2 regions of the Priestia aryabhattai genome follow, and region 2 is predicted to be linked to the other one. Evidence: a T-box and tRNA genes for the amino acid it is inferred to sense, from the RefSeq annotation. Region 2 holds a T-box; the other holds one or more tRNA genes.
The links. A T-box is a leader RNA that pairs with one kind of tRNA and senses whether it is charged. The one in region 2 lies ahead of thrS (threonine--tRNA ligase), so its partner is inferred to be a tRNA-Thr.
Positions count from the first base shown of each region.

Region 1: it encodes a tRNA-Thr, which carries the amino acid that the T-box ahead of thrS (threonine--tRNA ligase) is inferred to sense. The anticodon was not compared.

Region 1 covers NZ_JAMBOQ010000001.1:303,798-316,374, reverse strand. The annotation lists gene M3225_RS01645 (NAD(P)H-dependent flavin oxidoreductase) at 1-888, shown strand, start outside; gene M3225_RS01640 (hypothetical protein) at 959-1,354, shown strand; gene M3225_RS01635 (cation:dicarboxylate symporter family transporter) at 1,382-2,734, opposite strand; gene M3225_RS01630 (sulfite exporter TauE/SafE family protein) at 2,967-3,731, opposite strand; gene M3225_RS01625 (ATP-binding protein) at 4,003-5,277, shown strand; gene M3225_RS01620 (TetR/AcrR family transcriptional regulator) at 5,304-6,206, opposite strand; gene M3225_RS01615 (DHA2 family efflux MFS transporter permease subunit) at 6,476-7,999, shown strand; gene M3225_RS01610 (aromatic ring-hydroxylating oxygenase subunit alpha) at 8,033-9,085, opposite strand; tRNA gene M3225_RS01605 (tRNA-Thr) at 9,296-9,368, shown strand; gene M3225_RS01600 (ABC transporter ATP-binding protein) at 9,622-10,572, shown strand; gene M3225_RS01595 (ABC transporter permease/substrate-binding protein) at 10,572-12,095, shown strand; gene M3225_RS01590 (YwaF family protein) at 12,238-12,577, shown strand, end outside.
Region 2 covers NZ_JAMBOQ010000002.1:1,035,765-1,048,341, forward strand. The annotation lists gene M3225_RS12285 (MMPL family transporter) at 1-1,632, opposite strand, end outside; gene M3225_RS12290 (MarR family winged helix-turn-helix transcriptional regulator) at 1,629-2,090, opposite strand; gene M3225_RS12295 (MFS transporter) at 2,347-3,555, shown strand; gene M3225_RS12300 (amino acid permease) at 3,615-5,015, opposite strand; gene M3225_RS12305 (hypothetical protein) at 5,403-5,606, shown strand; gene thrS (threonine--tRNA ligase) at 5,778-6,995, opposite strand; T-box leader at 7,049-7,277, opposite strand; T-box leader at 7,317-7,543, opposite strand; gene M3225_RS12315 (cell wall hydrolase) at 8,174-8,632, opposite strand; partial or broken gene rpsN (30S ribosomal protein S14) at 8,881-9,158, shown strand; gene M3225_RS12325 ((2Fe-2S) ferredoxin domain-containing protein) at 9,252-9,644, shown strand; gene M3225_RS12330 (valine--pyruvate transaminase) at 9,810-11,111, opposite strand; gene M3225_RS12335 (DUF6421 family protein) at 11,127-12,362, opposite strand; gene M3225_RS12340 (DMT family transporter) at 12,390-12,577, opposite strand, start outside.

The DNA of each region.
Region 1 (12,577 bases), on a different contig from region 2:
GCTGCTGCTGTCTCAAATGCAGGAGGGCTTGGACAAATTACAGCTATGACGCTCCGAACACCTGAGAAACTTCGAGCTGAAATTAAGAAAGTACGTTCTTTAACTGCGCGTCCTTTTGGCGTTAATTTTGCCGTTGGTGGTCAAACAGAAGGTTCTTATAAAGAACTTCTCGACGTAGCAGTGGAAGAAGGTGCTCCGGTTGTCTCCATAACAGGAGCAAACCCTGCACCTATTTTTGAGAGATTAAAAGGAACGGGAATTAAAACGCTCGTGCTGGTAGCCAACGTTCGTCAAGCTCAAAAAGCTGAGAAGTTAGGAGCAGATGCCGTTATGGCAGTGGGGCAAGAAGCCGGAGGACATATCGGACGTGAGGATCTCGGCACAATGGTGTTAATTCCTCGAGTAGCTGCAGCTGTGTCAATTCCGGTACTTGCAAGCGGAGGAATTGGAAACGGACAAGGATTATTGGCAGCGTTATCATTAGGCGCTGAAGGTATTGAAATGGGAACACGTTTTATTGCGACAAAAGAATGTGTAGATGCTCATGATGCGTATAAACAAGCTATTGTAGAAGCAAAAGAAACCGATACTGTGGTTATTAAACGTTCGTTCGGAGCACCTGGGCGTGTATTAAAGTCTGACTATACTCTTGACATTATTGAACGTGAACAACAAGGTGAGAGGTACGAAGAGTTAAAAGACGTCATTAGCGGAGGGGCAAACTGCCGGTATATTTATGAAAATAAAGTTGATGAAGGCTTTGGATGGGCAGGTCAAGTCGTTGGACTGATTGAGCGTATCCCAACGGTGCAAGAGCTGTTTGACAGTATGATAGAAGAAGCGCAAGCCGGTTCTAAACGACTGCTGAGCATCGTAGAAAAAGAGTAGGTATACAAGCCGTCATACTGCAGCAATTATTCGCATATTTATAATCTATATCTCTAAATGAGGTGAGAGAATGAGAAGGGTGCGAGCATTTGCTATTATGACGTTTTTATTAGTAGGTTCAGGGTATGCAATTTTTACTAAAAAAGAAGAAAGTTCCAAAATGCAGCAAGCACAAGCGTACGAAGAGGCAAAGCCTGTTATTAAACAAATGGACAAACTGGATATTTGGCATAAAATCAGCAGCGGTTTAACAGAAGCGGGCTATAAATCAAGGGGCGTGAATTCATCACTTTACTCAAAGGACAGAGTAGAGCTGGATGTGTATATGGAGCCTTCCGTTTCATCTGATGTTAAAACGCAAGAAAGCATTAAACGAATGGTATATAAAATACTGGAAGAAAATAAGTTTCAGCAAAAGGCCTTTCATGTAACAATCAAATTCCTGCCCGAAAAACAAGCAAACTAGACTTGTCTCGGGCAGGAAATTCTTTTATTAAAATGCTTTTTCATTGGCTGCTGGAATACTCTCTGGGAGGGAAATTTCAGCATTTTTGGGCTGATACGCAATTTTTCCGTCCAGCACATCATTTGCTTTTTGTAGGTCTAATAAATTTTCCCATCGTGCGATAATAAAAGCAGCTACCGCATAACCAATAATATTAACTGTTGTCCGATAATTACCCATAAAGCGATCAGGAGCGAGCATCAGAGCAACGGCTGCTACTGGAATGGATCCAGTCGCTGCTGCGGTCGCAGAGAGAGCAACAAAGGCTGATCCTGGAATACCAGCCATTCCTTTAGACGTAAGAAGCAGGACACCAAGCATCAAAAGCTGATCTGTCAGGCTCAAGTCCACGCCCGTTGCTTGTGCTAAAAAGACGAGGGCAAGAGACAAGTAAATGGAAGCACCGTCTAGATTAAACGAATAGCCCGTAGGCACAACAAGACCAACGACTGCTTTGTTGCATCCTGCTTGTTCGAATTTATCCATAAGCTGCGGCATAACGGCTTCAGTGGAGCCCGTGGCAAATGCCAGCATAATTTCTTCTCGTATATATAGAATGACTTTCCATAAACTTAATTTTAAATAGATTCGTAAAATAACAGCTAAGACAAGAACAAATGCTAGACAAGCAATTGTCATAGCGATAAATAGCTTTCCGAATGCAGCAAGCGTTCCAAGACCGTACTGACTAACTGCAAATGCCATGGCACTAAACGTGGCGAGAGCCGTTAACTTCATAATGTATCCCATAATTTTAAACAACACATCATTTACTTTTTCTAATACATTTAAAAGGGTCTCTGCTGTTTTTCCACCTATATGGACAAGCGCGATGCCGAACAAACAAGAAATTAAAAGCACTTGAAGCATTGAGTTGCTTGAAAAAGCACCAACTGCACTGTCTGGAATCATATTAAGAAAAAAATCACCTTCACTCGGAAGTTCGGAGCCGTTTGTCTTCGCGTCCACTTCGCTTGTGCTTAGGCTTGAAGGATCGACATTCATACCGGTGCCGGGATTCATTACGTTCGCTACTAATAGACCGATCAATAGAGCGAATGTTGTGATAATTTCGAAGTAAAGAATGGTTTTTCCACCGATACGCCCAACTGTTTTAATGTTTCCAACCTTGGCAATTCCGACAACGACTACTCCAAAAATAAGAGGAGCAATCAGCATTTTGATGAGCTTAATAAAACCGTCTCCAATCGGTTTCACAGCATTCCCAAAGCTTGGCCATAGATATCCTACCGCTATACCGAGTATAATTGCCATCATAATTTGAAAGAAAAGACCTTTATAAAAAGGTTTTTGCTTACTTTTTGCTGCTGTTTGTGTCATGTGTTCTCCCTTCGTCGTACATTTTTTGGATATCACAATAGATGTTATGTTTTTTTACATTTTAACGTAAGGTTGTTTGAGGTGTCATTAGTCTCATTGACTAAAATTCAATAAAAATATTGGTTGAAGTGTATAAGAAGAGAAGTAAAGTGGTTTAAATCATTATTATTTTTAATGTGGATCTTTAAAAAAACTAATAAAAAGCACATGCAAAGGCATGTGCTTTTATTTGTTAAATTAATTTAATTCCGCTAATTAAAATGATGGTCGCCATAATGGCTTGAAGCGGTCTTGAAGGCACTTTAGTTGATAAACGGCTTCCGAGTAACACACCTGGAATAGATCCAGTTAATAGATTAGCAGTCAACATATAATCAACGCTTCCAAAGCTTGCATTTAAAATACCAGCCACCGTAACGAGAAGAAACGCATGTGCAATATCAGTTCCAACCAGCTCAGATGTTTTTAGCTTAAATAAGTACAGCATTGCAATCGCAAATAATGAGCCCGAACCAATCGATGTTAGTCCGACAATGAATCCAAAGACTACGCCAATTCCAATTGTTAAGCCTTTTTTCTGATCTAAGTCCATTTCCTGAAAACGATTTGGCCGAATTAGTTTATCAAAAAAGACGCGAAAGATAATTGAAATTGCAACCAGTGTCATTACATACCCAAGAGCGTGCTTAATAATCGTTTCTTGATGCTCGTGAAAAGATGGAAATGCATGAAGTGTGACAATGGCAAGCACAGCGCTCGGAATACTTCCGATGGCTAAATATTTTGCTAATTTAAAGTTAATGGTTCGCTGTTTGTAGTGCTGAGCGACTCCGAATAATTTTGTGATAGAATTGTAGACAAGATCTGTTCCTACGGCAATGGAAGGGTTAATGCCGAGTACAATCAGTAAAGGCGTTAATAAAGCGGCTCCTCCAACCCCCGTTAAGCCTACAAGGGTTCCAACGAATAATCCCATTAAGGTAATTGATAGTTCCATATTTCGTCCTCCTACTCTCAAAACCAAGTACATTGATCTGATTATAGAGCATTATCACTCATATGTAAATAAAATTCTGAATATTTTTAGTGAAGTTGAAAAGGTTTTCTTAGCCTTCACTATTTTAGGGAACGGACGATAAAGTCATAGGAAGTTATAAAAAAGTAAATAGAATACGTTTATTTATCTATGATTACGCTCTAATTTGTGTTACAAATGTAGATGCAATAAAAGAGTTTATTTTTATCTGATTTGAAAGACCGGTGAATACATGAGTTTTGTCACAAAAGATTTGTTAATTAATTTTTTATTTATTTTATTGGCGCTGTTTTTAGTGCAGATGTTTTATTTGATTAAGTATGCTAAAAAAATTCATTGGTGGAAAGATCGTTATATCGCGGTATTTCCGATTTTAGCTATTACCTTTTGCCTTTTGTTTCCGGTTAACGGAGCTTATGTCCCGGATGATTATCGAATGGATTTACGAAGAATCCCTTATATTTTAGGAACGTTATATGGAGGCTGGCCGCTAGGAAGCTTGCTTTTTGTCTTTATTTTACTGCTGCGCTTGCTAATTGGCGGGTACGATGTAGGATTTTTATCAACATTAATTGCTCTTCCGATTTTATCCATTCCTTTATTTTTCATAACGAAATACTTTTTACATTTCTCATTAAAAAATAGAATTATCGTAAGCACATGTCTTAGTGTAATCGGTTCTTTATTAGCTATGCTTGTATCTATTTTTGTCTTACACGTAACGAGCATCCCTATTAGCGTGTGGGTTCAGTTCGCGATTTTAGATGTCGCAGGAATGTTCGTGATTACCGTACTATGGGAAGCGATACGAGCAAATTTATTAGTGCTGCAGCGCCTGATGAAAGCAGAAAAGCTAGAAATTGTCAGTCATTTAGCCGCCAGCATCTCTCATGAGGTGCGAAATCCTCTAACAGCAAGCAGAGGATTTATGCAGATGCTGCAAGAAGATGAAAAAGAACCCGCTAAAAAACGCTACATTTCGATTGCCATTAATGAACTAGACCGTGCAAAAGAAATCATTGATGATTACTTGCTGTTTGCCAATTCCGCTCCAGAACGAAATGAAAAAATGAATATTTCAGAAGAAATTCATCATGTCACCCATATTATGACGCCTCTTGCCAATATGAATGGAGTCGCTATTGATTTTACATTTGATGAAGAAGTGAAGTTCTTCGTAATGGGAGAGAGAAGAAAGCTTCAGCAGTGTCTAATCAATTTATTTAAAAATAGTATTGAAGCCATGCAAAATGGAGGCACGTTAACCGTTAAAGTAGCAAAAGAAGGCGGGGCTGTTATCGTTGATATTATCGATACAGGCTGCGGTATGACGCAAGAACAAATCAATCGGTTAGGCGAACCGTACTTTACAACAAAAGAAAAAGGTACGGGGCTTGGAACGATGGTATCTTTCAGTATTATTCATTATATGAAGGGAAAAGTGAGTGTGTCTAGCATAAAAGGAAAAGAAACGTGCTTTTCACTTCAATTTCCCCTTTGCGAATAAAGAGCAGCTTTAGGACTGCTTTTTATTTAATGAAGTTCACTCACGTACTGATCAATCATCGCCTGCAGTTTTTCTAGCTTCGTTTTACTTTTGTTAACAGGCAGCTGCTTTAAGGAATGAAGAGCACTATCAACAACAAACTTGCGAGGATTCGATTGTTTAAACAGCTCTTCTTCAATAAAGCTAATAAGCTCTGTGCATTTTTGACGTTCGAATTCATCAGTAAATTGTTTGTGAACTTGTTTTTTTAAATCAATAAGTGCTGTAGAAATGTCCTGTTCTATTTGATTTCTGGTATTCGGGCAGGATGGAAGCCATTCTTTGATTGTTTGCGGATCGAGCAAAATGTCTCCTGAACTTGCTACTTCGTCTACAAGAGGAAACAAGCGCTTGACGCTGTAGCTTATGATCTCATGTGGGTCAGTATTTGTGCCGTTAACCATAAAATTATAGTGAAAGTTACGATGAAGTATACCAAGAAACATAATTGCACAATCTAGTAGATATGGTTTCTTTTCTTGTCCAAATAAATCAATGAACCGTTTATAAATCCAGTTTACTTCAATAAACTGGGTTTTTTTTATGTATGACTTTAAATCAGGATCATTGGAAACAAATACTTCTTCAAGTAATGTAAAAAATTTATGTTTATGATGGTTTTTCATCTGCGCATCGATTTGTTTAATAAATACATCTATATCGGTCAGGCTTTTACCAACCAACAGCTGATTGCGCTCTTGTTCAATGGTTGTATGAAGCCATGTAAAAACAGCGATTAATAATTCATTTTTTGATGAAAAATAGTTGTAGAATGTTCCTTTTGAAATGCCGCTATAATCAATGATGTCTTGAATAGATGTAGCTTGAAATCCTTTTTCAACGAAGAGATGGTGTGCATTTTTCACAACTTGCTGCTTTCGATTATTCATTATTATCACCTAAATATAAAAAAATTAGACTCATGGTCCAACTTTATGATACATGATTTAAAGCGTTTACACAAATGTTCTTTTTAAAACGGATTAGCGATATCCCGTCGATATATTGATATAAAAGGATTATAGGACTAAAAAAGTCGAATGAGTAAAGGGTATTAACGCAGGATTTTTCGCTTGCATAAATTGAACTCAGAGTATAACATACTCTATGTAGAACATGTGTCTAAAAAAATGAACTTAAAGTATAAGGAGGTACAATAATGAGTCAATCAATAAATCAAATGGAAAAGCCGCCGTATGGCATAATTGCTATTTTGTTAATTGGCGCTTTTATCTCATTGTTGAATGAAACGTTATTAAACGTGGCGCTGCCGTCTATCATGAAAGACTTAGATGTGACAACGTCAACTGTCCAGTGGCTTTCTACTGGTTATATGTTGGTGAATGGTATTATGATTCCAACTACCGCTTTTTTAATTCAGCGCTATTCTGTCAGAGGATTATTTTTAACGGCGATGACTTTATTTACAGCAGGAACGATACTTGCCGGTGCTTCGCCCGTATTTTCTGTATTGTTAACCGCTCGTATTATTCAAGCATCAGGCGCGGCCATCATGATGCCGCTTTTAATGAACGTATTGCTAACAAGTTTTCCATTAGAAAAACGCGGAGCTGCGATGGGGATTTTCGGTTTAGTTATGATTTTTGCTCCGGCAATTGGTCCTACATTATCAGGGTGGCTAATTGAACACTATGAGTGGAGAATGCTGTTCCACCTTGTTACGCCGATTGCGGCAATTGTATTAATAGGCGCTTTCTTCCTATTAAAAGACAAAAAAGAAAAAGTGGAAATCAATTTGGATTTCTTATCCCTTGTGTTATCTACAATTGGATTTGGAGGACTTCTATACGGATTTAGCTCAGCAGGAGATAAAGGCTGGGATTCTATGGAAGTGTACGGCACAATTATCGTAGGAGCTGTGGCTCTGATTTTATTTATTACGCGTCAGTTCAAGTTAGAAACACCTATGCTTGAATTCCGCATTTTTAAATATCCAATGTTTGCTTTATCGTCAACGATTTCAATGGTGATCACAATGGCATTATTCTCAGCGATGCTGTTAATGCCAATTTATGTTCAAACCGTACGAGGCATTTCTCCGCTTCATTCAGGACTATTAATGCTTCCGGGTGCGTTATTAATGGGTGTGATGTCACCGATTACCGGAAAATTATTTGATAAATTCGGAGCGCGTGCACTGGCTGTAACGGGTCTAGCTATTACAGCGGTTACGACGTATTTCTTCAGTAACTTAGAGCTTAATACGACGTATACAACGCTCATTACGCTTTACACGCTTCGCATGTTCGGAATGTCTATGGTTATGATGCCGGTTATGACAAACGGGTTAAATCAGCTGCCGCAGCGCTTTAATCCGCATGGTACTGCGATGAATAATACGCTTCAACAAGTATCGGGAGCTATTGGTTCGGCTCTTTTAGTAACGGTGATGTCAAACCGTACAGCTACGCATGCAAAAGAGCTGGCTCAAGATGCAATGAGCGGAGCAGGGTCAGCTAATGCAACGGCAGCCGGGGCAGCTCAAATCAAAGAACAAATTGGGATGCAGGCAATGGTGCAAGGAATTAACGATGCGTTTGCCGTCTCAGTAGTACTAGTGGTGGTTGCATTAATTCTTTCATTGTTTATGAAACGCGCAACGCCAGCAAGTGAAGATGAAGTGGTAAAGGAAAAAGCAGGACGCGAGCAGTTTGCTAAATAAAAAAAAATCCCCGCTTAGACAGCGGGGATTTTTTTAGCTTGTATATCTAAAGCTTAAGCCCATTTTCTTTAATAATTTCCGGTAGCCAATGGACGTTTGATCAGCCATAATATGCGCTTCCATCTGCAGGTCTAAAGGCAAGTCTTCAGGCTTTTGGTTTTCAACCATTTCACGGTCTTCGTCAAAGACGCGAAGATTAAAGTCATACACACCTTCGACACTCGAATCTTTGTCAAAGTTTCGAGCGATTGGCGCGAATAAACGCGTTTCGCGGGCTGAAATAGGAGAGACTGCGTTCATAATCCACAGCTCTGCGCCTTGCGGGAAGTAAACCTTTAATGTAGCTGTAAACGGCGGATAAACATCAAAGACGCGAAGCCATTTAAAATCGGGTGGATTTAAATGCTGCTGTTCTTTAGAATAATTGCTCACGGTGCTCGTATATTCTACATGAAGCCCATAATCTGTTTCGCTTACTTTATATTTAGGCACAAAAGCGTTGTTTCGATCGCCAAACGTGTCCGTGTGAACCCAAGCAAAATGAGCTACGTCTAAAAAGCCTTCCATTTGACGACCGGCTGAACCCATGATATCAAAACTCGGACAAACAATTTGCTGAAAATCAGGGTCATCCCACGCATCGAAATAAGGCAGGTTATCTTGTTCTCCTGTCAGGGAAGTCCACACTAATCCAAATCGTTCAATAACTGGATAGACGGCCATGCACAGGCGGGGAGAAATGTTGGCGTCGGGGTGAGCTGGAATCGACGTGCATGCGCCGTCTGTTGCATAGCGGAAGCCGTGGTAAGGACAGATAATCTCATCATCTTCCACCCAGCCCATGCTAAGCGGTGTACCTCGGTGAACGCATAAATCACGAGCCGCTACAACCTTGTTTGTGGTGCGGTATAGAACTAGATTTACATCTAGTAACTTTACGGACGTTGGTTTCTCTGTTACATCACTACAGCGTGCGACGGGGTACCAATACTTGGCGAGCGTCGTCCAATCTTCTAGGCTGAACGTGCAGTCTCTTGGGTAGGGAGTTGCCGTTTTTGATTTGGTCATGGTTGGTTGTTGTTCCATCTATTTTCTTCCCTTCTTTTGTAAGCTCTTTTACTAAGGGTAATATAGAAAAAGAAAATTCACACAATTTATGTAAGGAGTTCTAACATAAAATATGGAACTTTGTAGAAAGTGCGAATTTCAGAAGACGCAAATTAGAGAATATACCAATAAAAAAATTTAAAAAAGCGCTTCCTAAATGAATTTAAACGTGATATAATTTTCCAAGACGCTGGTGTAGCTCAGTAGGTAGAGCACTTGCATGGTAAGCAAGAGGTCGCAGGTTCGATCCCTGTCGCTAGCATACTAAAAAACCTTCTTTCTTGTTGAAAGGAGGTTTTTTTATTTTTGTTGGCTTTAAAATTATTCTTCCTCACCTTGTGAAAACTTTAACAGTTTGATAGCTTTATTAGGAAGCTGTTAGAAAACATGTGTATCTTTTCCACTAAGTCTTATGAATCATATTTAAAAATATTCTTAAAAGAATGTTTATTGCTTCTAAGTATTGGGTACACGAAACTAGGGGTTAAATTTCAACAGGGAGTGTGAACGATAATTTGATTACGTTTAAGAATGTGTCAAAGCAATACCCAGACGGTACAACTGCCGTGAAAAATATTAATCTAGAAATTAAAGAAGGGGAGTTTTTCGTTTTAATTGGTCCGAGTGGGTGTGGGAAAACAACCACCTTAAAAATGATTAACCGTCTTCATGATATTACCGAAGGAGAACTATACATAAAAGATAAGCTCGTATCGGACCACAACATACATGAGTTACGCTGGAACATTGGTTATGTCTTGCAGCAGATTGCTCTTTTTCCTCATATGACCATTGCCGAAAATATAGCCATTGTACCCGAGATGAAGCATTGGAAGAAAAATAAAATCAAAAAGCGCATTGATGAACTGCTTACCTTGGTAGGACTAGACCCAAAGCAGTATCGAAACCGAAAGCCGTCTGAGCTCTCAGGTGGCCAGCAGCAACGTGTCGGTGTAGCACGTGCCCTCGCAGCTGATCCTCCCGTTATTTTAATGGACGAACCCTTTAGTGCCCTCGATCCGTTAAGCCGCGAACAGCTTCAGCAAGATGTTATTAGCTTAAAAGAAAAAATCAAAAAAACATTTGTGTTTGTTACGCATGATATGAGCGAAGCGATGACGCTTGGAGATCGTATTTGCCTGATGAAAGATGGAGAAATTGTCCAAGTTGGAACGCCGGAAGAATTCATTCAAAAGCCTAAAAATGAATTTGTAAAAACGTTTATTGGAAATCAAGGCAATGCTTTATTTGAGACATTGGATATGTTTGTAAAAAAAAGTGAACAACCAGACGTAGAAGCAACTGAAGAGTTAGCTTCAACCGCCACTGTTCAGCAAGCAATGGACGCCCTTTACGACCATGAAGCAGTAGCCGTGAAAAAAGGGAGCAAGCGCATTGGCGTTGTAACGCGCAAAACTCTATTAGCGTTTCTTTCTGATAAAATGAAAGAAGGAGGAACGCTGTAATGAATACACTGAGCACATTATTAGATCAACGGGGAGACACACTGTTTCAAGCTCTTCTAGAACACATCCAAATTTCAGTACTGGCTCTTGTTATCGCCGTGTTAATTTCAGTGCCGCTCGGGCTGTACTTAACGAGGCATGACCGCATTGCTGAACCTATCATTGGGGTAACAGCCGTACTGCAAACCATTCCTTCACTCGCTTTATTAGGATTACTAATTCCTCTTGTCGGAATTGGAACTTTTCCCGCGGTTATTGCACTGTTTTTATATTCGCTTCTTCCTATTGTACGAAATACATATACCGGAATTAAAGAAGTGGACCCATCTTTAATTGAAGCATCCAAAGCGATGGGGATGAACTCGTGGAGACGATTAATTAAAGTAGAACTTCCTCTTGCACTTCCTGTCATTATGGCTGGAATTCGCACAGCGATGGTACTGATTATTGGTACAGCGACAATCGTGGCTCTTATCGGAGCAGGCGGACTGGGAAGCTTAATTTTGCTTGGTATTGACCGAAGTGATAATAGTTTGATTTTATTAGGAGCCATTCCAGCAGCATTATTAGCGCTTATTTTCGATGGAATTCTGCGAACGATTGAACACTCGGCTAAAAAAGGATCTAAAAAACGCTCGTTCATTATGATTATCGTATTAATACTCATTCTTGTTTCTCCGTTTGCTGCGATGAGCGCAACAAAACCAGACCTTGTTATCGGAGGGAAAATTGGCGCAGAACAAGATATTTTAATTAATATGTACAAAGAATTAATTGAAGATCAAACCGATATGAAAGTAAATCTGCGTTCGTCACTTGGAAAAACGGTATTTGTATTTGAGGCTCTGCGTAACAAGGAGATTGATTTGTACCCTGAGTATACGGGTACAGCCATTGTGACGCATCTAAAGGAACAGCCGGACAGCAAAGATGAAACACAGGTGTACAATCAAGCAAAAGAAGGATTTCAAAAGAAATTCGGCCTTGTCTATTTAGATCCAATGAAGTTTAATAATACGTACACATTGACAGTAACAAAAGAATTTGCAAAAGAAAATAATCTAACGACTATTTCGGATTTGGCAAATGCAAGAGATAAAGTAAAAGCAGGGTTGACGCTTGAGTTTAAAGATCGTGAAGACGGCTATGTAGGCATTCAGAAAGAATATGGCCTTACCTTCCCGAATATTAAAACGATGGAGCCCAAGCTTCGCTATCGCGCTGTAGAAAAAGGCGATATTAACATGCTTGATGCTTACGCAACGGATCCTGAAATCAAACAGTTTGGTTTAAAAGTCTTAAAAGACGACCAGCAGTTCTTCCCTCCGTATCAAGGAGCGCCTGTGCTTCGTGAAGATACGCTAAAAGAGCACCCTGAACTGAAAAAAATCTTAAATCAACTGGGCGGTAAAATCAGTGACGACGAAATGCGTGAAATGAACTATCAAGTAAATGCGAAAGGGAAAACGGCTGAAGAAGTCGCTCATCAATTCTTAGTGAAAAAAGGATTAATTAAAGAATAAAAATGAAAAAAAAGCAATTACAGGCACCAGCTGCTGTGTAATTGCTTTTTTATTGTGAGAAAACTGCGCATTAATGAAAATAAGGTCTTATGAACAAGCTAAAGGTACCGAATTTGTTTTCTGATGGAAGGGAGGCGCCGGTATGAATAGGTTTTTTACGTGTCATCCTGTACAACATTCCTTTCAGCTTTTTTCAGTTGAACATCTTGTAACTTTAGCCATCATCGTTGTCATAGGAGCATGTATTTTTTGGTGTCGAAAGCAGCTGAGAAGGAAGATGTGTGTGTTCGGTTTGCTTTCATTCGTTCTAATAGCTTCAGAAGTGGCCTACCAGGCTTGGGAAATCGACTGCCATCAGTGGTCTGCTAAAACTTCTTTGCCTCTTCAGCTAAGTGATATAGTCGTGCTGCTGGCTGCTGTTATGCTGATAACCAAAAGCAGGTTTCTTTTTTATTTTGTGTACTTCGCAGGAATCAGCAGCT
Region 2 (12,577 bases):
CGCTTGTTGCACATTTCCTGTGGTAGAAAGCTGAGTGCTGACGAGCTGCAGCTGTTGATTAATTTGAGCCAATCCGTCTGCTACAGGTGTAAGCGACCCGCTAGATTCTTCTTTAGAAGCAGAACCTGTTTGGTCAGCTATTTGATTTAGCCCTTTTTCAACATCACTTAATCCTTTTTGTACATCTCCAATTCCTTTAACAGCATCTTTGATTCCATCTGATACAGAGCCCAGCTGTGAATTAACATATAAATCATTAATTTTTTCTCCTGTAGGTTGTGTGATGGTCATGACGGAGTCCACGTGATCCACTTTTTCAATTGCTTTGCTTATATTTCCTAAATAAGGAATAACATCCGCTTTTGTTAACTCTTTATCTCCTTTAATAATAACATTGACAGGAAACGCTTTTCCTTCTCCGAGTGCGTCACTGATGGCATTTAGTCCTTTTATAGATTTATAATCACTGCTGATTTCAGCAGTAGAGTCAAACGACACTTTTGAGTCATACGTCACAATAAAAGGCACGGTAATAATAGCTGTAATGACTAAAAACACGAACGGTCGCGTCACTGCATTTTTTCCTAAAAAGCCCCACAGCTTATTATCGCTATGAGAAGCCACTTTTTTAGACGGCCAAAATAATTTTTCTCCAAGGGTAACCATAAAAAGTGGAAGCAGGGTAAATAAAATGACTAGCAGCACACCTACGCCCACTGCTACGCCGACAGCCGATTGGAAAATAGCAAACTTGGCAAATCCGATGGCTGCAAAACCAATAAATACGGCAATTCCGCTGATGAATAGCGTTCTTCCTGCTGTACGGTAAGCTGTGATTGTGGCTTCTACTTTATCATGCCCGTTAGCCAATTCTTCACGGAAACGGTTAAGTAAAAGAATGCAGTAATCCGTACCAATTCCAAACAGAATAGCTACTAAGAACGTTTGCGTAAACGTTGAGATTGGAAAATCTACATTTTTAACTAAAATACCTAATAACGACTGACTGATTAAGTATGTGATTCCTACTATTAAAATAGGAATAAACGGCGTCACTACTGAACGGAAAACGAGTAAAAGTAAACCTAAAATCAAAAAGATGGTAATAAACTCGGTTTTCTTTAACCCTTCTTCTGAACTGTGTGCGAAATCTTGATTAATAAGAGATGCACCTGTTACATATGCGGTAACGTCTTTTGGCACGCTGTCATAAATCTGATTCGCTATTTTTTCGACTTTTTCATCCGATCCACTGACAGTAACCGGAACTAAAACTGTTTTTTTGTCTTTAGACATTAATTGATTACGAACATCTTGATCATCTGTTAAAGGAGTTGTTACGTCTTTCACACCTTTAATTTTCCCTGTCTTATTAATGATTTGCTGTATTTGCTTCTCACTATCTGCATTTAATGCTTTATCTAACTTAATAACCATGCTGATAGTGTTACTGTCTTCCCCGGCATCTTTTAAAATTTGGCTGGCTCTAGATGAAACTGCATCATCTGGAAGCTGGGACTGTCCTTTTTCACTTGCAAGCTTTGTTAAATTCGGTGCCGTTAGCATCAATATAACCGTTAAAGCTAAAATAAAGGCAGCAATCACCCATTTAAATTTCACGATAAATTTCATTCTTTGCTTTCCCCTTTTGTATTTAACTTTTCTTTTGCCATTGTAAGAATTTCAATAAATGTATCTATTTTTTCTTCTTCTACATCATCAAACAAATTCTCAATGATACCAAAACAGGCAGCATTCCCGTCATTTATTACCTTTTCTCCTTCAGCCGTAATCTTAATAAGCTTAGAACGTTTATCGCTCTCTAGTTCGTTAGTGTCCCACTCTACAAGCCCTTTCTCTAATAGTTTTTTGATTCGATTGGAAATGGCACTTTTATGAACACCTTGTAAGACAGCGAGACTGCCAGGTGAGGACGGGCCTTTGATCATTAAGCTATTTAGCAAATCAAACTGCTGCCTTGAGACATGTTCGAAGAGGTTATGGCTTATCTCTCTATGAATCACTTCTGTTCCTACAAACAAAACTTCTTCAAAAAGTTCTACAGCTTGATATAACTTGCTTTTCGTCACTTATTTTCCCTCCTTTACTCATTTAGTTTATAGGTATAAACTATTTAACTTTAAAAATAGTTTATAGGACTAAACTTTATTCTGTCAATAAATTTATGTCTGACTGTCTTCATATATGATAAAGATAAATGGAATTTTAAAAGATACCGCTTACATCGACTTTTTTGGTTGTCAAAGCTCAATCACTTAAGTATTATTAGTAATTGACTTCTTTTTAAGAAGATATAAATTTTATACACAGAAAGGGTGACTACACATGAATACAATGCATGCTAATGAGCAGGTCAGTAAGAAAGATTCCTTTCCAATTGCTCTCATCTCGTTAACTCTTGGAGCTTTTGCTATTGGAATGACGGAATTTGTTATTATGGGGATACTGCCTAACGTTGCAGAAGACCTTCATGTTAGCATTTCGACTGCTGGCCAGCTAATTACGAGCTACGCTTTAGGAGTAGCAATCGGCGCGCCAATTTTAACCATTTTTACTCATCGACTTCCTCAAAAGCTTTTGCTTTGTTTACTCATGCTTTTATTTATTCTCGGAAATGCAATTGCTATTATTGCACCTAACTATGGAATTTTGATGGGAGCTCGTTTAGTTACGGCACTGTGTCACGGTACTTTCTTTGGAGTAGGTGCTGTTATTGCTTCACGGCTCGTGCAGCCGCACAAACGTGCAAGTGCTGTCGCAACGATGATGGCAGGTTTAACTATTGCAAATATCATCGGCGTTCCTGTAGGAACATTCATTGGTCAACACTTAGGTTGGAGAGCTTCATTTGGGGCTATTACGATCATGGGGATTATTGCATTTATTGGTATTATTCTGTTTATCCCAAAGCTTGGTCAAGACAAATTAACGGGTCTAAAACAGCAGTTTGCTGCTTTTACTCAACCAAAACTTCTCGTAATGCTTCTTTTAAGCGCAATAGGATGCGGTAGTTTATTTACTGTTTTTACGTACATTACACCGCTTCTTGAAGACGTTACAGGAGTAAGTGAACATAGCGTTACATGGATACTTGTATTATACGGATGCGGCGTTACACTTGGAAACGTTGTTGGAGGCAAGCTTGCAGACTGGAAGTTAATGCCTTCAGTTGTAGGTATATTTGCTTTTCTTTGCATTGTGCTGACTATTTTTACGTTTACTGTTAAAAGCCCAACAGCAGCGATTATCACGCTGTTTTTCTGGGGAGCAGCTGCATTTGCTGTAATGCCTGGTATTCAAGTGAAAATTATGAATTTAGCACAAGAAGCACCTGCTTTAGCTTCTACTTCAAACCACTCATTTGCTAACTTAGGAAATGCTTTTGGCGCCTTTTTCGGAGGCGTAATCATTAACCATATGGGACTTACTTCACTTCCTTGGATTGGCGCTATTTTTGTAGGAACTGCTTTTATTATCAGTACTTGTCTCTTTATTGTGGAAACACGCAAAAAACATATGGAACAATCGTCCTAACTGTCTGACAACTGAATAAAAAAAGAGCCTTTCTTTGATGAAAGGCTCTTTTTTTGTTTCTAACTCGCTTTTTTCATTTCTTTACTTGTTAATCGACTGTGTTTACGAGAGTAACCTATATACACAACTATACCAAGCACAATCCATATGCTAAAATATAGCCATGTTGTTTTAGGAAGGTTAATCATTAAAAATAAACAAGATACTACAGATAAAATTGGCAAAACCGGCACAAACGGCATTGTAAATCCGCGTTTTAAATTTGGATGCGTTTTACGTAAGATGATAATACTGACGCCCACCATGCCAAAAGTTAAAAGAGCTCCGATATTTGCTAAATTCGCAAGTTCTTTCAGATCAATAAATCCTGAAATTAACGCCCCGATAACGCCTACTAGCCAAGTAGAAAGAGTCGGAACTCCCGTTTTCTTATTTGTTTTGGCAAATGCTTTTGGCAGCAAGCCGTCGCGGCTCATCGAGAATAAAATGCGTGTTGCTGCAAAAATGTAGGCGAAAATAACAGCCATAATTCCAATGACAGCTCCTGCAGCAATAACTCCTGCCACTGCATTTTGTCCTACTGAATGGAGAACATAAGCCATTGCTTCTGGAACGTTCAGTTCCTTGTAAGAAACAACTCCAGTCATAACAAGGCATACTGCTACATAAATAATCGTGCAGATCACGAGTGAACTAATAATTCCAATTGGCAAATTGCGCTGCGGGTTCTTTACTTCTTCTGCTGATGTAGATAGAGCATCAAAGCCTAAGAAAGCAAAAAATACGGCCGCTCCCCCTGTCACAACACCTTCAATTCCATAAGGCATAAAAGGAGTCCAATTAGACGGCTTCACATAAAAAGCCCCTACAATAATAAAGAGAAGGATAATAAATAATTTAACAAGCACCATAAAGTTATTCACTTTTTTACTTTCTTTTGTTCCTCTTGAAAGCAGCCATGTAATAAGAAGTGTAATACAAATAGCAGGAAGGTTCACTAGACCTCCATTTGCAGGAATCGTAATCAATTCTTTTGGCAGTGAAAAACCAAAGCCTTCTAAAAAATTGTTAAAATAAGAAGACCATCCATTTGCTACTGCTGACATTGTTAATAAATAGACGGAAAGCAACGTCCATCCCATTAAGTGTGCTACCACTTCTCCAATTGTTGCATATGTATAGGTGTAAACGCTGCCAGATACAGGTATAGTTGAAGCAAATTCCGCATAGCACAGCGCAGCAAAACCGCATACAATAGAAGCCAGTATAAAAGAAAAAATAACGGCTGGTCCAGCATCGTTAGCAGCCACCAAGCCTGTTAACACTAAAACCCCCGTTCCTATTACGGCTCCAATACTAAGAAGAGTCAAATCGAATGCTCCTAATGTTTTGACTAGAGATTTGTTTTGACTTTGTTCTAATAATTGCTCGATTGACTTCTTTTTAAATAGTTTTCTCATTGCACTCTCTCCTCTCTGTTGCACTCACCCATTAAAAAACCTGAAAATGACGTCTTTTCCCATTTGGCTACCCATTTCTACTTTAGATACAGAAGTAATTATATAGAAATAGTTACTAACTTGTCTATTAGTATACTAATATCATTATATATATTTCAAGAGTTTTTGTAAGCGATTTCTTAATATCGCTATGTTTTAGATTTATAAACTAAATAAAGCAGTTATCATTGTACTTATGCATAATAAATTTGAATAAAAATAATATTCTAAAAAATAAAATTATAGGTCTTTAGATAACTTTTTCACCAACTATCTCCAGATATAAACTCCTGACGTACGTATTATTTAAGGAACTATGAATGTTTTATCTTACCGGGTGTTATAATGATGAAAAATGAAGTGTATGAATGGCGGAAAGAGATGCTTAACTTACTTATTGGCTGTATTTTGTTAGCTTTAGGAGTGTACTTTATGTTTAAATTACTTTTTTATTCTCCTTCTAAAAAGAAGCGAGATCAGCAAAAGGTGAGCAAATTACCTAATGAGAATTCAGCTTCATCCAGCACAAACGATTCGAATGGCATAAGATAAATTTTTTTATAGAATACCGGCATTTGTCTAAGGCAAAAGTTATACCGCTGATATATATTATCTTATACCCTTCTAGTTCAATATTCCCTTCATTTTGGTGTAAGACAAAATGAAGGGAATCACTATCCGACTTAAAAAATCGGATTTTTCTATTTAGTAAGGTGAGTAGTTTCAATAAACTCCGTTTGAATTCATTTCTTTACTCAAGTGTATAGCTGCATCTTCAACACTTATTGTTCCAATATTTTTCTTTCCATGCTTTCGCATGGAAAGAAATTCATTTTCCACTTCTTTATCTCCTATCACGGCCATATAAGGAACTTTCATCATTTCTGCTTCTCGAATTTTCAGACCTATTTTTTCAATGCGATCATCCACCTCAACACGATACCCTTGTGACTCCAGCTCATGTTTCACCTTATATGCATATTCCACATGCGGCGGTGCAATAGGCAATAGCTTGAGTTGAACAGGAGCTAACCAAAGAGGAAATTGACCTTCGTAATGTTCAATCAAGATAGCCATAAATCGTTCAACGGATCCGTATATAGCGCGGTGAATCATTACAGGGCGGTGCGGTTTGTTGTCTTCTCCAATATACATACAGTCAAACTTCTCTGGCATTAAGAAATCAAGCTGAACTGTTCCGCACTGCCAGCTGCGACCTAAGGAATCTAAAATATGAAAATCGATTTTCGGCCCGTAAAAAGCCCCGTCTCCTTCATTTACCTGGTAGTCTAAGCCTTTTTCAATTAACACAGATTGAAGAGACTTTTCTGCTTGGTTCCATGTTTCAATATCCCCCATAAATTTTTCAGGACGTGTGGATAGCTCCACTTTGTAGTCGAAGCCAAAATGTGAATAAAAGTCATGGATAAACGCTAGAATGCGGCTAATCTCAGCTTCTATCTGACTAAGTTCTACGAATAAATGCGCGTCGTCCTGTGTGAATGACCGAACTCTCAGCAATCCGTTTAAAGAGCCTGAAAGCTCATGACGATGAACTAATCCAAGCTCTGCGTATCGAATCGGAAGTTCTCGGTAGCTTCTTCTCTTGCTGTTAAACAATAAAATGGCTCCGGGACAATTCATCGGTTTAATCGCATAGTTTTGTTTGTCAACATTTGAAAAATACATATTCTCATGGTAGTGCTCCCAGTGCCCTGATTGTTCCCAGAGCTCCTGTTTCATCATGAGGGGTGTCTTTATTTCTTGATAGCCTGCTTTGTAATGCTTTTGTTTCCAGTAGTTTTCTAACTCATTTCGAACAATCATTCCATTAGGTAAAAAAAACGGCATTCCAGGAGCTTCTTCCATCGACATAAACAGCTCCAGTTCTTGACCTAATTTTTGGTGATTTCGTTTTTCTGCTTCCATTTGTTTTGACATGTTCATTCCTCCAATATGTTTTTATTCATCAAAAAAACCGCACTCATCCCTAGTGAAGGGACGAATGCGGCCGTGGTACCACCCTAATTCCGTAAAATACCCATACGTATTTTACGCTTAAAAAGATAACGGTTTTACCGGTCGCGGTTTCAGTGTATACACATTCCCCGCTGCAGCTCCAAGGTGGTAAATTCATTTCGTTTTCTAAGGGTTCTCAGCCAGTGACCCTACTCTCTGTAAAGAAAATTCAAAAATGATTCATGTCCTTTTCATTGCTTGTATATTCATTTTTCCCACATAAAAAACCGCACTCGTCCCTAAAGAAGGGACGAATGCGGCCGTGGTACCACCCTAATTCCGTAAAATACCCATACGTATTTTACGCTCAAAAAAGATAACGGTTTTACCGATTGCAGTTTCAGTTATGTACGTTCCCTGCAATAGCTCTAAGGTGGTAAACTAGATGATTTCTTAAGGGCTCTCAGCCAGTGGCCCTATTCTCTGCGAAGAAAACTGCATCTAATTCATGTCCTTTTCATTGCCAAATAATGTTTGTTAGTTGTTAAAAGCGATTATAGTGTATAAATTTAACAGAAGTCAAGAGATATTTTTTATTTTTTAATGTTATAGAATTACCTTATGCTTGAATTTCTAAAAAGTTACTTAGGAATACGCCCACTTAAAAAGTTTTTTATTATAATGTTCATAACTTACTTACGGCGTTATCATAAATTGATTTTATGCTTACTTTACTTTTATTTTAAGGTAAAAGAAGAAAAGCGAGATAAATGTTATGAACCCATATACAGCTCATTCAAATCCTCTATCCGCAACAAAAATATCACAAAACAGCCGAGCACCTGCCAATCCAAAATGCTCTTGGAGACATCTTAAGAAAGCGTATAAAACGAAATAGCGACTTCGGGTAAAACAGAGACTATCGATAATATACTAAAATATTAAATCTTTTTAAATCGCGTAAATATTGGACGAAAATTCATAGGAACTATTTTGTTAGATACATGGACGTGAAAACTCATCTTGCATACTTCATGCTATGTTATTTCTTCTTAAAATTTATTCTAATGCTCTAATAGTGAATATTACTCTACTGTTTATTTTGTATACACAAGTAAAAAAGCTAATGACAGCATGTAGCTAACCATTAGCTTTTTTAGTTATTTTGCAAATACATGATGTCCAATTTTAATTGTTTCTTGTTTTCCGCGAAGCCACTGATCTCCCGTTTTATCAGGGTTAAAGAAGAATAATGAACCTTTTCCTTGACCTTGGAAGTTAATTGCTTCTTCTACAGCTTTTTTTGAACCTTTGTCTGCAGGTTTATTAATTTGACCGTTGCTGACTGGGCTGTACTGACCTTTTTGATAAATAACGCCTTTTACAGTGTCTGGGAATTTGCTGCTGTCGACTCTATTTAATACAACTGTCGCCACGGCTACTTTGCCTGCGTACGACTCTCCTTTGGCTTCAGCTGATACAAGACGAGCTAATAATTCTTTATCATTTTTATTTACTTGAATGTGCTGTTCATGAGCGGGCGCTGCAGCAACTGCTGAGTAACCTGCACCAAAACTTGGGATAAGCATTGCTATAGCAATCACTAGTTTCTTCATCATAAAAATAAAAGCCTCCCTGCTATTTCTTGACGTGGTTCATATGCTAGCAGAAATATAAGAGGCTTTCATTACGAAAAATTATCCAATTACAAAAGAAATTGGATGTTATTATCTTCTTTAAAGGATCTTTAACTTATAAAACTGCACCTTTTATGATTAAGTATTAGTTGCATTTACTTCCTTAGTAGTTTATGATGTAAAAATATAAATAGTAATGATTACGATTTATATGAAATTCTTAAGAAAGGATTGATTATTTTGCTAAAAAATCAAAAATAGCGAAAGAAAAGAACGACAAGCGCTTGTCGAAAAATATGCTGAGTTAAGAAAACAGGTAAAGGAACAGGGAAATTATGATGAACTACGAAAACTCCCAAGAGATTCTTCTCCTACTCGCTTGCATAATCGCTGTGAAGTAACGGGAAGGCCTCGCGGATATTTACGTAAATTTAAACTTTCTAGAATTACTTTTAGAGAGTTAGCTCATAAGGGACAGCTTCCTGGAGTGAAAAAGTCAAGCTGGTAAATTTCTAATCAAGTAAAAGCCTCTCTCTTTGCTAAAAAAGAATTAACACGCTTTTTAAATCGTAATCATTACTTTTTAATAGGAGGAATCAAAGTGGCTACATGGAACTTAGATAAAACGAACCATCACGTTCTCATTTGCAATGGAAGCAGCTGCAATCGAGTTGGAGCCGAAGAAGTTACACAAGCGATTCGAACTGAGATAGCTAATCAAGGGATGGACGAATACATACACACCACTCGCACTCGATGTAATGGAAGATGCCATGATAAATGCGTCGTAATTTCCTATCCAGACGGTATTTGGTATAAAGATATGAAACCTCATGATGCACGAGAGCTTATTAACTCTTTAAAGACAAGTCAACCTTTTGCCGAAAAAATAAGCCATACTTTTTGCGGAGAAGGTTTCCAACGAACAGAAGGTACTGTGAAAGGTATTTCAAAAGAAAAAGAAACAGTCATAAAAGTATCTAAAAAACTTTAATTTACAACAGTGAGAACATGGTACTTATAAAGTTAACCAACTAACAGAGAAACATCATTAAAAATGTATGGTTGTTCTCTCTAATGCACCTATTACTTAATCTAAACAACAAAAGCCGACCTTAGAAAACTGGTCGGCTTTTGTCATCTCTGAATCTTAAAGAAATTATATTGTTTCTATTTGAAATATAAAATCTGAACTGTATATTTCCTTAACTACTGACGAAAGAATATCAATTCCTTTCTTTAACTCCTCATCTGTAGCAGTAAGACTTATGCGAATACACTCCTGATTGTGAGAAGAAGATTGACTACCGTGAAAGAATGACCCTCCTGGTACTACAATCAAGTTTTCCGCTTTTAATTTATTGTATAGATCGTTATCACTGAAAGGCAAACCTTCTAACCAAAGCCAACCAAATAACGAACCTTCTGCTTTGTGCAAATACCAAGGAATATCATCCGGCATACGTGTAGTTAAAAGATTTTTTAAACAGTCATGTTTCTGTTTATAATGAGCTCTTATATAGTTAGTTGAAATTCCAGCTAACTTCCCGCTCTTCAAGGTGTTAACCACCATCCGTTGACCTAGCCTAGAAGAGTGAATCAAAATATTTGATTGAAATGCTTCCATTACTTTTATAAATTCACTTTTTCCTATAGCAATCCCTATTCTCTCTCCAGGCAAACCGGCTTTAGAAAGACTCATGCAGTGAATGATGTTGTCATGTATAATTGGATTCATTTCAACAAAATTGATAGCCGGAAACGGCGGTGCGTACGCTGAGTCAATTAGCAATGGAATGTTATAGTCCTTGCATACTTGGGATATAAACTGTACGGCTTTTTCTGAAAGAATGTTACCGCTTGGATTATTAGGTCTTGATAATACGACAGCTCCGATATCTGGATCCTGAGCTATTTTATCTTTAAATGCCTGTTCGTTAAATTCATAACGAAACGTATGATTATCAAGCTTTGAGACGATAGGCGGAATTCCTTCTATTATACCTTCCTCTAGCCCCACTCCACTATACCCAGCGTAATCTGGCAGCATAGGTATTAATGCTTTTTTTACTCTTCCTTCTTTACTTGTACCGCAAAATGAATTTAGAGCTAAAAAAAAGAGATTTTGACTTCCTGAAGTTATCAAGACTTGTTCTCTGTCCAGTTTAATATGATAATTCGTAGAAAAGTATTCTCTTATGCAATCAATTAATTCATGCGTACCGTAACTAGAACCATATTGGCTAATCAAATTCTTTAATTGTTTGTCGTTTACAATATCTCTTAAAGCTTCTTCCCACATTTCATAAACCTGAGGGAGTATTGCAGGGTTGCCAGCACTTAAATTCACATATTGATTGAGATCAGAATTGAGCACTTCTTGGATGTCATGCATAATGGCGCGAACGCCTACTTTATTAGTCATTTTGTTTCCTATTTTACTTAAATGTAAAGTAGTCATTATTGCACCTTCTCCTTAGAGGTTATGGTCATCGAATAGTAAGTATGGAACTTCAATCTTTTTATTTTGCTGATTAATAAAGTAATTGTCCGGGATAATAAATTTATCACCGTTCTCACTAGGTAATAAGTATTTTCGAACATAATGTTCAGCTTCTTCTTTATAGTCAAGGTCACTTTGAATCGTTTCAAGTTCCTCAATTTCTTTTACTAAAAAATCTAGTTCTTTCAAACACATGTCTAAATCTAGATAAGCATGTTCCCTTTTTCGGGATATTGAACGCCCATTTGCAACCAGCCAGCTAAAAAGAAAAAATCCTGTTCCGGAATCAAAGTTTCGAGGTGCATTATGCTGACTAGGGTATCTTAAAAGTCGTTCAAAGAGAACAAATTCCGTTATCTCTTCCCAAAAAGGATATTTTCTTTTATGAAGAGTCAGCACCGTCTGGCAATCTACTTTAACTTCTTCTAGTATGCCTGCAAAAAAATTCATTTTAGCCTGTATATGTTGGTTAAAAGGTTTATTTCCGCAGTGATGATAATAATCATGTAGATATCCCCAGATTACTCTTGCTTGATAAGTGTCTTCTCTATTCATAGTATGAGATTTAAAGTTAAAATCAGGAAAGATAGAATAGGCTCTTTTTAATGTATCATCGTTGTATATGCTGCAAAATTTATTAAAGAAAAATATCGCAAAGTTTTGACTTGTTACTTTTTCTTTTGTTTTTACATTCTCAGGGAAAAATACAATACACTTCCCTTCCATAAACCCTTGAGTTCCAGCTAACAACTTTAAAGATTCACATCCATTTTTAGGGTGAGGAAGATCTGCTTCAATTGATTTCATGATTTCAGGTTCATCGCGAACGGCGATAAAAGCCTCTAAATAAAACCCTCTTTTTGTAGGGCCATTAGGCGTTACAATCGGTCCTAAAAAGAACGTCGCTTCCCCGTTTGCAGGTGGACTATAAGTGATTAATGTTTGATCAAAGTAAGGAACCTGATCGAGTCCTCTTTCAATCCAATTACATACGTCATTTTTTAATGCATTCCACACTTCAGGTAAGTTTAAAGAGTTATATACCGTTTCAGTTTCAGCAACTACTTTTAATAAGAGTTCTCTAGCTTTTTCATAATTTCTTTTGACTTCTCCATTTGGCCCCTGATATTTTCTTATCTGATTTAGAGCGGGTACTATTTTATCGTTCAATAACTCCACTAAACTTTGGGTATGATTTTTTGTTAACATGATTAACAACCTCCTTTTTTAGAACAGCTATTTAGCAGAAATATTTTTAGATGATTTAAGAGTAGAGTTATTTGTGTTTTTCTCTATTTGCTTTTTCAAGTTAATAAATATAACCCCTGCTATTACAAACGCTGTACCTATATAGACCTGTTTGTTTAATGTTTCACCTAAAAAGACAAACCCTACATACAAGGCGATAACCGGTGAAATAAATA